DNA from 3 places in the Shewanella sp. 2_MG-2023 genome. Region 3 is predicted to be linked to each of the others. Evidence: predicted binding sites of a transcription regulator. Region 3 holds the regulator's gene; each other region holds the start of a gene.

Region 1 (4,291 bases), on a different contig from region 3:
GCTTCAGAAAACATAAGCGCTTCGGCAAATATCAGTACCAATGTTAAAGGGCAGGATTACACCTTACCCCGCGCATTCAGGCAGCAAGTGGTTAATCACTGGCAAGGAATTGGCAAAGTCAGTCGTTTACGCTTAGACACTGGTGAAAATCAAGCTCGTGCTAGTTTGCTACACATTGCTGAAAATGGCGAGATACCACAACACAGCCACAAAGGTGAAGAGTTAACCTTGTTGTTAGCTGGCGAGTTCAGTGATGAATACAACACTTACACTGCAGGCGATTTCATTTTACTTAATGGCGAACATGAACACAGCCCTAAAACAGTAGAAGGTTGTTTATGTTATACCGTTGTAGATGCACCTTTGTATTTCACCAAAGGCATTAGCAAGTTGCTCAACCCTATCGGTGAGTTGATTTACTAAACGAGATAGATCCAGTAATTTGCTTAAATGAATTAAGCACTGTGAGTTATTTACACCAAATCATTTACAGTAAAAAGCACAGCGATAGTTATCGACACATATAGTGTTTGGTAACTATTGCTGTTGTTTTACATTTTTCGGTGAATTTATCCCCGAAAAAACACTGATTAGTTCACCTTTTAGTCTGAAACTGTTCTATTTTGAAAAAAATGTATTGCTATATAAAAAATATACGCATATTATCCGTTATGTTATTAAGTTAACTTGTATTTATTTGTTTACCCTTCTGTTAGTCATATAACTGCACCAGTAAACCCACACTACAAGTCATTTTGCAAAGTTCAACATTGTCGATAATTGTCATTAGTTTGTCATATGGCTATGTTCAACTATTCAAAGCAAGTATGTTGGCGATTAAAAAAATTAATCAATTTAAGCCTACTTGTAAGTGTAATGAACACAATTAACTTAAGCAGACAAAACTAAACCAATACACAAAGAAACTTACGCAACACAACTGCTTAAGGATATTTATTGTTATTACTTACTCACCATTAGGTGAAATTTTAAACAAGGAGTGTGGCACATGTCATACAACATTAATGGTCATGAAATTACAGTTAATTTCCCTGTAAACTCAATATCATCAAACAAAAACTCAATAGCTTTTACTGACAGCCAAGGTAAAACTAAAACAACTTTTTCAAAGCGCACTGAAGCGTTAAAATTTATGAAATGGTTGATTACGGCTAACAAGTAACACTTTCTATAACGCTTGCGTTATTCATTTGCTCAGTTACTCAATAAACATCGCTTCTCGGTATTTCCTCTCACACATTACCGGACGTTTATTAGAACTGAGCAATATGAAAAGAACCTACTCTTAAATCACTTCACTACTTACAAAATCACTAACTTATTCTCAGATTCACTGACCTATTCACAAAATCACTGGTCAAGTTTGTCAATTTCCATTTTACGCACAATACCCCACCAAAATATAAATAACGATAAATACAAAACCTAAACTGACTTACTTCCTCATCAGCCTTATTTGAGTGTTACTTTGCCTGATACTTGCGTTGATACCTGGCTAACATGCTTGGATTACCTAACACGCCACCTTGATGCAAATACATTAGCGGCGCAGTGTTATCTATATTATCCACGGTACTTGATTGCGTTAAAAAATGTTCAAGCATAATAAAACCCACTGGATCGTATAGCAGCTCAAATTCAATGCCACTTGCACACACGCGCTGCCACATCTCATAACACTCACGTTTTAACTTTCCAAAGTGATATTTATTGCCATTAGAGATAATACGTGGGTGATGAAGCGCATTTTCGCTTAACTGATTGAACTGCAACCTTAGGTAATCATCACCACCAACGCAGCTGCAAGTCAGTACATTCACTTCTGGTAAATCTTCATGCTCAAATCGCTTTATCTTAAAGAAGCGTTGTAAGAATAATGCTGTGGTGCCAGTGCCTGATGGTAAAAATAGGTTTAGGGTTGAATAGTGTTTTTCATGCATCCAGTCGAGAATTTGTTGACCTAGTTGTTCAAGGCCAATAGCGGCATACTCACAGCGACCGCCCTCTGGAATATACAATTCATTATCTAACGCTGATCTGGCAAGCTCTGTCACATAGCTATCAAGGCTTTCAGTGACATGCTCAGGCTTTTCGATGATATTGGCACCATTATCAAGTGCCGCCAAATAATTACCTTGTGGGTTTTGCTGTAAGTAATGGGCGATATGGTCAACATAATAATCCAACTGCCAGCCGCGCATTTTTGCCAACACAGCAAGCGAATGCAAAGAGTTGGCTTGCGCAGAACCATAACCCACCAGCTTAGTGATTTCAGGACATTCTTTTTCAAGAAAATACTGAAACTTGCGGGCTTTGTTGCCACTAAAGTCTGGATGGATCAGGTCGTCACGTTTAACAAATATTTCTCGCTGCGCAAATGTCATGGTCTCGACGGGCGTGGGCGCAAACATAATGATTCACTTATTCAATGATTAAAAACCTTAATGACTATTTTACCTAAAAATTAGTGAGAACCGCTATCTCGAACTTATCCTAGAATGTATTCAATAACATTCCATGAGCCTTGTTGGATATATTTGTTTGATAAGGTCAAGCTGCATAAATGAATAAAATCGATATAAAACAGAAGCTAAGATGAGTCCTACTTTAAAATATAAGCAATGAAAAATTATTGGCACATTTCTAGCTATCTAAGCATAAGACTTAAAAAAGACTTAACAATTTTATTCATTCGAAACTAAGGGATTATCAATGTCAGTGTTGAGATTAATATTTAATATTGCGTGGTTCATCATGGGCGGGTTTGTAATGGGACTTGCGTGGTGGTTAGCAGGGCTATTATGTTTTATCAGTATTGTTGGTATTCCTTTTGGACGTGCTTGCTTTGTGATTGGCGAAATGGCTTTTTGGCCTTTTGGACAAGAAAATGTCAATCGCAAACATTTATCAGGAATTGAAGATTTTGGTACGGGCCCATTAGGTATGGTCGGTAATGTTATTTGGTTCTTATTCTGTGGTATTTGGTTAGCGATTGGTCATCTTACCCATGCTCTGGCTTGTTTTGTGACTATTATCGGTATTCCGTTTGCGATACAACATGTCAAATTGGCATTATTGAGCCTCACGCCTATCGGCCAAACAATTGTAGCTAAAGAGAGTTACTAATCTAGCTAAAACAAGTGACTAATCTAGCTAAAAAGAGTGACTAACTGAAACAACACAATGCGGATGGCATCAAGCGTATAGATAGGGCCTATTGATCTTTCGAGGTTGTTTTTGCAGCGAATTGTTGGTCATTTGTACAAGGCAGAGACTTTGTGGTGTAGTTCTTCATAAAAAGCTTATTCTACATAAAAAGTCGATAACGCAGTAAAAATGACCAACAGGCCCTAGACACTTACCAAAAAGGAACTCAATTGAGTTCCTTTTTGGTATCCGCTTTATAACTGATATTAATAATAGGAATCGCAATATTAAGACCTTTACTCAAGGGACAATATGTAATCAAACTCTTGCTGAGTCACAGGTTGTACACTAAGTCTTGCTCCCTTGCTGACTAATAGCATTTTAGCCAGATTAGGATCTGCTTTTAATTCAGCCAGCGTAATGATGCGTTTAAATTTTGATTTATAGGTTAAATCTACTGCTACCCAGCGTGGATTATCAATGGAAGATTTAGCATCAAAGTAGGTTGAAGTTTGATCAAAAGCACTTTGGTCAATATAAGGCGCTGATGATACTGTTGCTAAACCCACTATGCCTGGCACTTTACAGCTTGAATGATAAAAAAAGACTGTATCGCCGAGCTTTACTTTATCCCGTAAAAAATTACGAGCTTGATAGTTTCTGATCCCATCCCAAGTTTCTGTTTTATTTTTGCATTGCTGTAAATCATCAATACTGAACTCATCAGGTTCAGATTTCATTAACCAATAAGCCATATCTCGTTCCTATTTTTCTAGCTTTCATCAAACAAAGCGAATTCTTCTAAAATTAAATCCGTGAATAACTGCCCTGCTCGGCCTAATGGTCGCTCAAGTGTCGACACTAACTGCGGGGTGAAACGAAAACGATGGCCACCAACAAAGTCAACAATCGCTAACTGAGTGCTGTCGAGCTCTTCAGCTATCAAATATTCAGGCATCCAACCGAAGCCTAATCCTTTCAGTAACGCATTCTTCTTCATGATAAACCCTGATAAATAAAACACTTTATCACCACCAAATTGTAACTCATCACGCTGTTTTGTCGGTGCAGAATCTTCGATGGTCAGTTCAACATGTTGCTGCAATTCAGATAAACTCACCGA
Region 2 (4,291 bases), on a different contig from region 3:
ATTAGACTATCAAGAAGTCGGTTATCAAGCACTTGATAATCAAGACCTTTACACCTCAAAAAACGATAATCTTTCCGAGGCTTCAGCAAGCGTTAATCATGATTTAGCTGGACAAATAGCCCGTTCAGCACCGCAAAAGGCGGCGAATATGTCAAATCAAATGGCGCACATTCTGCAAGCGATGCCTTCAGGTGTTGTTATTATTAATGGTGATGGACTGGTTACATTGGCAAACCCTGTGGCAACAGAGCTTTTAGGTAGACCGCTACAAGGGGCTAAATGGTTCGATATTATTAACCGCGCTTTTTCACCGCAAGAAGATGATGGTCATGAAGTCTCACTTAAAAACGGTCGAAGAGTTAAACTGGCTATTACTCCGTTAACGCCAGAACCTGGACAATTAATTGTTTTAACAGATTTAACCGAAACACGTTTATTACAGAAAAATTTGTCGCACCTCCAACGCTTATCGGCGTTAGGAAAAATGGTCGCAACCTTGGCTCACCAGGTAAGAACACCGCTTTCTGCCGCTATGTTATATGCATCTAACCTTGCTAGTCCAAAACTGAATGATACGGCTAAAAAACGATTTCAAACTAAATTAGTCGACAGGTTGAATGAACTTGAGCGACAAGTAAATGACATGCTGTTAATGGCTAAAAATAAGCAAGATGATGCATCCCAGGTGACTGACGTTGAAGATATTATCGAACCTGTACTTGCTAGTTGTGAACCCATTGCTGAAAAAAAACAGTGTCAGTTAAATTATTTTAATCAAGCTAGTGAACGAATGTTAGCTAATAGTAATGCGCTAAGTTCAGCAATTAATAATCTTGTTATGAATAGCTTAGAGGCTAATGCCACAGAAATTAGAATCATTACAGCTTCATCTAATACTCATATTAATATTGATGTTATTGATAATGGCAAAGGATTAGCAGCTGATATGCAGCAACAGATTCTAGAGCCATTTTTTACAACCAAAAGCCAAGGTACAGGTTTAGGCTTAGCAGTTGTTCAAACGGTAGTAAGAAATCATAAAGGGACAGTGCAAGTCTCATCACAACCAAATAAAGGCTGTTTAATCAGATTGTCATTCCCGATTTATCAATCGCATAAAACTCAGACGACAGGTTTCGAAAGTGAAGTGTTAAACAATGAAGCATTAGCTGATAACAACATTACAGATAACGACTTCAGTAAAACAGAACGTGGCGCAGAAAATCACAATAGCCCGGAGGCATCACATGGGTGAAGCAAAACTATTACTCGTTGAAGATGACGCATCTTTACGTGAGGCCTTACTCGACACCTTACTGCTGGCAAGCTATGAATGTGTTGATGTTGCATCTGCAGAAGATGCAATTCTTGCTCTCAAGTCAACAGAATTTGATTTGGTTATTAGTGATGTTCAAATGGAAGGCATTGGTGGTATAGGCTTGTTAAATTATTTACAGCAGCAAAACTGTAAAGTGCCAGTGCTACTGATGACCGCTTATGCAACCATTGATAGTGCGGTTAGTGCGATTAAACTTGGTGCTGTTGATTATCTAGCGAAACCATTTGCGCCAGAAGTACTACTTAACCAAGTGTCACGTTATTTACCCCTAAAGCAAAATCTTGATCAGCCTGTGGTGGCTGATGACAAAAGTTTGGCATTACTTTCTATTGCCCAGCGTGTAGCCAGTTCAGATGCGTCAGTGATGATTATGGGGCCAAGCGGTTCAGGAAAAGAGGTATTGTCACGATACATACATCAAAATAGCTCGCGTTCACAACAACCCTTTATTGCAATTAATTGTGCCGCCATTCCAGAAAATATGCTCGAAGCGACATTATTTGGTTATGAAAAAGGCGCTTTTACTGGCGCATACCAAGCTTGTCCCGGTAAATTTGAACAAGCTCAAGGTGGTACGATTTTATTAGATGAAATTTCAGAAATGGAATTAGGTCTTCAAGCTAAGCTACTGCGAGTGTTACAAGAACGAGAAGTTGAACGTTTAGGCGGGCGTAAAACTATTTCTCTTGATGTGCGTGTGCTTGCTACTTCTAACAGAGACTTAAAAGAAATGGTGGCATCAGGCGGTTTCAGAGAAGATTTATATTATCGAATTAACGTATTCCCGTTAACTTGGCCTGCTTTGAATCAACGACCAGCTGATATCTTACCACTTGCGCGTCATTTATTGGTTAAGCATGCTAAGAATGCCAATATCTCACCTTTGCCGACTTTGGATGAAGTGGCTTGTAGACGTTTGTTGACTTATCGCTGGCCAGGAAATGTTCGTGAGCTGGATAATGTGATTCAACGAGCATTAATTCTTCATACTGGAGAGGCTATTTCAACAGCAGATATCATATTAGATTCAAATGAAGTTGAATTACAGCAACCTGAACCTACTCAAGTCAAACCTGTAGCTGAAAATGAAGGACTTGGTGATGAGTTAAAAGCTCAAGAGCATGTAATTATTCTTGAGACACTTAACCAGTGTAATGGTAGCCGCAAAGACGTTGCGGAAAAGCTAGGTATCAGTGCTAGAACCTTACGTTATAAAATGGCCAAGATGCGCGATATGGGAATACAAGTCCCTGCTTAGCTTTTAGCTAGACTGCTACAAAGTAAACCTGATTTGGCTTTCGATCAGGTTTACTTGTTCACTTGCTAGTCAAACAGTCATCCATTAGTAATAAAATCACCCAAACTATCGCGTTAATTCTATTGTTGGCATCCTACTTGCTAAATCTATTGTAACTGGTTTTTAGTCGTCAAATATCCGACGAATAGGAGATTACAATGCAGATTAGCTCGAATCCTTTCTTACAAGAAATGCAATCACTTCGTGGTGAAATCTCGCCTAATCTTCGCTCACCTATCCAACCGGATATGATCCAGAAAGTAGGCAATACTTCAGGTGCAGACTTCGGAGAATTGCTTTCTCAAGCTGTTGGCGGTGTGACAGAGTTACAGAAAAACTCGGCTAATCTAGCCACTCGTTTAGAGATGGGTGATTCTACGGTAACTTTATCAGATACCGTTATTGCTCGTGAAAAATCTGGTGTGGCTTTTGAAGCGACAGTACAGGTAAGAAATAAGCTTGTCGAAGCTTACAAAGAAATTATGAGCATGCCTGTTTAGGCCTCTTTATCAGATTAGAAAGTAGGTAATTATTGTGAGTACAGATCTCGTATTAGATTCAGATACCGCTAGTAGCACAGGGATTCAGCAGGAAAATAAACCTGGTTTGATGAGTTCTTTTGGTAGTGCTGATTTTATGCGTCAAATTACTATGATTCTGGCATTAGCCGTTTGTTTGGTATTGGCTGTATTTATGATGATGTGGGCGCAAGAGCCTGAGTACAGACCGTTAGGTCAAATGGAAACAAACGAAATGATCCAAGTGTTGGACGTTTTGGATAAAAATAAAATTGCCTATAAAATTTCTGGTGATGTCGTCAGTATTCCTGAAGACAAATATCAAAATGTAAAACTATTACTAGCTCGTGCAGGCGTTGAAGCATCAAGCCAGCCAACAGATTACCTAAGTAAAGACAGTGGCTTCGGTGTTAGCCAACGAATGGAGCAAGCACGCTTAAAGCAAAGCCAAGAAGTCAATTTAGCCCGAGTAATTGAAGAACTAAATAGCGTAACTCGCGCTAAAGTTATTTTAGCTTTGCCAAAAGAAAATGTTTTTGCCCGCAATAAATCCAAACCAAGTGCAACTGTTGTGGTCAATGTTCGTCGAGGCAGTTTAGGACAAGAAGAAATTGACTCTATCGTCGATATTGTTGCTTCAGCAGTACAGGGCTTAGACCCAACGAGAGTGACTGTAACTGACTCTAATGGCCGTTTATTAAATTCAGGCAGCCAAGATGCGGCATCATCTAGAGCGCGCCGCGAACAAGAATTGGTTCAACAGAAAGAAGCTGAGTATCGTAATAAAGTCGAATCGATTTTAATGCCGATATTAGGACCTGAAAATTTTACTTCTCAGGTCGATGTGAACATGGATTTTACTGCGGTTGAACAAACGGCCAAACGCTTTTCACCTGATTTACCTGCGATTCGTAGTGAAATGACCATTGAACGTAATTCATCAGGTCAATCAATGGGCGGTATTCCTGGCGCTTTATCAAATCAACCGCCAATGGAATCAAACATCCCACAAGAAGTCGGTGAAGCAGAAACTACCTCAGTCAGTGGTGACAGCCACCGTGAAGCGACCCGTAACTTTGAGTTAGACACCACAATTAGTCATACACGTCAGCAAGTTGGCCAAGTAAGACGAGTCAG
Region 3 (4,291 bases):
TGAATCTGAAACACCTGCAATAGCTAAACCTGCATCAATTGATGAGCAACCAGCTTCAGATGCATTACCTGAAACACCAGCGCTAGAGCAAACTCAATAATGACCCAAATTACCTTAACAGCTGAAAACTTGGCTAAAAGCTACAAAAGTCGCCAAGTGGTCAAAAATGTCAGTCTTACCGTTAAAACAGGTCAAATTGTTGGGCTATTAGGGCCAAATGGTGCAGGTAAAACCACCACCTTTTATATGGTCGTTGGCTTAGTTAAAAGTGATAAAGGCCGCATATTAATTGATTCAGATGATCTCACGGCAGATCCAATGCACCTGCGTGCACGCAAAGGCATTGGTTATTTACCGCAAGAAGCCAGCATTTTTCGCAAGTTAACCGTACACGATAATATTATGGCGGTGTTGCAAACCCGCAAAAGTTTAACGACTGAGCAGCGCATCGAAGAGTTAGAGCACTTATTAGAAGAGTTTAATATTACTCACATTCGCGATAGCCAAGGTATGGCATTATCGGGTGGTGAACGTCGACGTGTTGAAATCGCACGCGCATTAGCGGCAAATCCTAAGTTCATTCTGCTAGATGAGCCTTTTGCCGGTGTCGATCCTATCTCTGTGATAGATATCAAGAAAATTATTCAACAATTAAAAAATCGTGGACTTGGAGTACTCATTACCGACCATAATGTTCGTGAAACGCTTGATGTATGTGAGCGCGCGTATATTGTTAGCCACGGTGATTTAATTGCAGAAGGCACGCCTGCTGAAATCTTAGACAATCAGCAAGTCAGGTCAGTATACTTAGGTGAGCAATTCAAGCTATAGTTAGCATTCTTTAGTGCACAATATGGCATGTCGCGACCAGTATCAGTCCCACTTTTTAGTGCAATGTTCTAGACTGAACTTAAGCCAAGGTTAAGCTTAAGCCTAGAAGCAGTTTAAAAAGGTGCTAGACCCACACAATTGTTAGTCGCGATGATGAAACTCAATTAGGGATAAGCGGTAAATGAAAGCCTCACTCCAACTTAAAATGGGTCAACACCTGACTATGACCCCACAGTTGCAACAAGCCATTCGCTTATTGCAACTTTCCTCATTGGAGCTACAGCAAGAAATTCAACAAGCACTTGACTCAAATCCACTCCTTGAGCTCGAAGATGAGTTTGCTAAAGCAAAAGAACCTGTAAAAGAAAACGCCCAGCAAACCGATACTGATTTTAGTGATAACAGCCAAGTGACTGTTGAAAAAGACACCTCAACCGTAGACACCACTGAATCGTTGACCAAAGAATCCATGCCTGACGAATTACCAATGGATACCACATGGGATGAAGTTTACACAGCATCCCCAAGTTCAGGTTCTGGCGCAGTGGCTCGTGATGACGATATGCCTTTTCAGGGTGAAACCACAGAAGGCTTATATGAGCATTTAGAGTGGCAAAAAAATCTCACCCCTTTTTCTGAAAACGATCTGGTAATTGCTACAGCGATTATCGATGCCGTTGATGAACGTGGTTACTTAACCCAAACAACTGAAGACATATTGCAAGCTTTAGGCCTAGAAGATATTGAACTCGATGAAGTTGAAGCTGTACTCAAACGAGTACAGCATTTTGATCCTGTAGGCGTTGCAGCAAGAGATTTAAGCGAATGCTTGATGATTCAGCTTGGCCAATACCCTAATGAAATACCTTGTATCGATAACGTTAAGCTACTGATTGCAGAACACCTAGACTTAATTGCAGGCCGCGACTTTAGATTATTAATGCGTAAAACCAAGCTTAAAGAAGATGATTTACGCGAAGCGATTCAATTTATTCAAACGCTTAACCCACGTCCAGGGTTACAGATCACTCCTATTAAAGATGAATATGTCATTCCTGATGTGACAGTGTTTAAAAAGAGTGGCCGTTGGGTCGTTGAGTTAAATCCAGATAACATGCCAAAAATTGGTGTGAATCAGCAATATGCAGCAATGGCAAAAGGCTCAGCAAACCAATCAGACAGCCAATTTATCCGTGGTCATTTGCAAGAAGCGAAATGGTTTATCAAAAGTATTGAAAGCCGCAATGAAACCTTATTAAAAGTGGCTAATTGTATTGTGCAATTTCAACAAGGCTTTTTTGAGTTTGGCGAAGAAGCAATGAAGCCAATGGTACTTAATGACATTGCTGAAGCCGTTGAAATGCATGAATCAACCATTTCGCGTGTCACGACACAAAAGTATATGCACACCCCTAGGGGACTTTTTGAACTAAAATATTTCTTCTCAAGCCATGTGAGTACTGATGATGGCGGAGAGTGTTCTTCTACTGCAATTCGTGCCTTTATAAAGAAGCTTGTTGCAGCGGAAAACCAGCAAAAGCCACTTAGCGATAGTAAAATGGCGACGCTATTGGCAGAACAAGGGATCAATGTTGCTCGGCGTACGATCGCCAAATATCGTGAAGCAATGCTCATCCCTCCCTCAAACCAACGCAAAAGCCTATAAGCCTTTGTTATTGGAGGATGATCTATGCAAATTAACCTGACTGGGCACCATGTGGAAATTACTCAATCTTTACGTGAGTATGTACAAACTAAGTTTTCAAAGCTTGAACGACACTTCGAACAGATCAATAATGTTCACGTTGTGCTCAATGTTCAAAAGCTGCAACAAATTGCAGAGGCAAAATTACACCTCAAAGGAGGTGAAGTTTTTGCGGTATCACAGAACGCTGATATGTATGTTGCAATTGACGCCCTGATCGACAAATTAGATCGTCAGGTAATTAAACACAAAGAGAAGTTAATTAAACACTAACGATGGAACTTCGCACCATTCTGCAGCCGGCGTGCACTACCTGCGCCACGCCGGGCAGTAAGAAAAAAGTACTGGAACTTATCAGCGATTTAATGGCTGCCCAGTACCCAACCCTATCTTCACAGGCTATTTTTGAAAGTTTAATAGCACGTGAAAAAATGGGTAGTACAGGTATAGGAAATGGCATTGCGATTCCTCATGGTCGATTAACTGATATCGAAGAACCGATAGCAATTTTGATCAAGTGTGAAGAAGGCATTGAGTTTGATGCTATCGACAAGAAACCCGTGGATATATTATTTGCGCTGTTAGTTCCTTCTGATCAATGCCAACAGCATTTAAGTACGCTGTCGAGTATGGCTGAAAAACTGAGCGATAAATTAATCCTTAAGCGACTTCGAAAGAGTCATGACGCTACAGAACTTTATCAGGTTATAACTGCATGAAACTTGTCATCGTATCAGGACGATCAGGCTCAGGTAAATCAGTAGCACTAAGGGTATTAGAAGATTTAGGTTATTACTGTGTTGATAACCTACCTTTACCACTTATTGGTAGTTTACTTGAACAGCTCAAAGGCAATAACGACCTTGTCGCGATTAGCGTCGACGTTCGTAATATTGAAGAGCAAGGCAAAGTGCTAGAAGAGCAGATAGCCTTGCTTTCTGACGATACGACCATCATTAGTTTATTTTTAAATTCTAATGATAAAGTGCTGTTAAAGCGCTACAGTGAAACCCGCCGTTTACACCCTCTGTCAAAAAACCAAATTTCACTGCAAGAAGCGATTCAATTAGAAGGCCGTTTACTCGAGCCTATCGCTAAAATGGTCGATCACTACATTGATACTTCACAGCTAACGATTTATGACTTAAGCGATCAAGTCAGACAAATCTTAATGGGTAGCATTGATAAAGAATTAGTGATCCACTTTGAATCTTTTGGTTTCAAACATGGTATGCCTACTGAAGCTGACTTTATGTTTGATGTACGCTTTTTACCAAATCCTCATTGGGAAACTGAGTTACGACCTCTAACAGGTCTCGATTTACCCGTGCAGGAATTCTTAGGTAGACAGCCTTTGGTGAATAAATTCATTTGGCAAATTGAAAACTTGTTCGAAACTTGGATGCCACACCTTGAGCGTAACAACCGTAGCTACCTAACGATCGCGATTGGTTGTACTGGTGGTCAGCACCGCTCAGTTTATATTGCCGATCAACTAACAAAACGCTTTTCTAATACTAAGCATCAAGTCAGTGCCCGCCATAGAGAACTCAAACTGTGACAACTGAATTGAGTATCTCGAAAGATATCACCATCAGTAACAAACTTGGACTCCATGCAAGAGCTGCCACTAAACTGGCCATACTAGCCACTGAGTTTGAAGCAAGCATAACCCTCATTCAAGGTGAAAAGCAGGCTAGCGCTGCCAGTGTATTAGGCTTATTAATGCTAGAAAGTGGCATAGGTAAAGTCATC

The links. The regulator sigma-54, encoded in region 3, starts transcription at its own class of promoters, with help from an activator protein. The targets are predictions, from matches to a motif close to GTTGGCACGNNNNTNGNNT.
Region 1: a site for sigma-54 is predicted at 2,653-2,671, ahead of Q4600_RS03445 (YccF domain-containing protein). Genes of this name have one in related genera too.
Region 2: a site for sigma-54 is predicted at 2,722-2,740, ahead of fliE (flagellar hook-basal body complex protein FliE). Genes of this name have one in related genera too.

Annotation. Positions count from the first base shown of each region.
Region 1 is NZ_JAUOSO010000002.1:253,760-258,050, forward strand. Features, by position in the region: gene Q4600_RS03430 (ChrR family anti-sigma-E factor) at 1-423, shown strand, start outside; gene Q4600_RS03435 (hypothetical protein) at 1,010-1,183, shown strand; gene Q4600_RS03440 (1-aminocyclopropane-1-carboxylate deaminase/D-cysteine desulfhydrase) at 1,485-2,432, opposite strand; gene Q4600_RS03445 (YccF domain-containing protein) at 2,734-3,147, shown strand; gene Q4600_RS03450 (EVE domain-containing protein) at 3,465-3,923, opposite strand; gene Q4600_RS03455 (LysR family transcriptional regulator) at 3,941-4,291, opposite strand, start outside.
Region 2 is NZ_JAUOSO010000014.1:80,717-85,007, reverse strand. Features, by position in the region: gene Q4600_RS14670 (PAS domain-containing sensor histidine kinase) at 1-1,255, shown strand, start outside; gene Q4600_RS14665 (sigma-54 dependent transcriptional regulator) at 1,248-2,597, shown strand; gene fliE (flagellar hook-basal body complex protein FliE) at 2,795-3,136, shown strand; gene fliF (flagellar basal-body MS-ring/collar protein FliF) at 3,171-4,291, shown strand, end outside.
Region 3 is NZ_JAUOSO010000023.1:56,117-60,407, forward strand. Features, by position in the region: gene lptB (LPS export ABC transporter ATP-binding protein) at 100-831, shown strand; gene Q4600_RS19090 (RNA polymerase factor sigma-54) at 1,013-2,497, shown strand; gene hpf (ribosome hibernation promoting factor) at 2,522-2,809, shown strand; gene ptsN (PTS IIA-like nitrogen regulatory protein PtsN) at 2,812-3,255, shown strand; gene rapZ (RNase adapter RapZ) at 3,252-4,097, shown strand; gene Q4600_RS19110 (HPr family phosphocarrier protein) at 4,106-4,291, shown strand, end outside.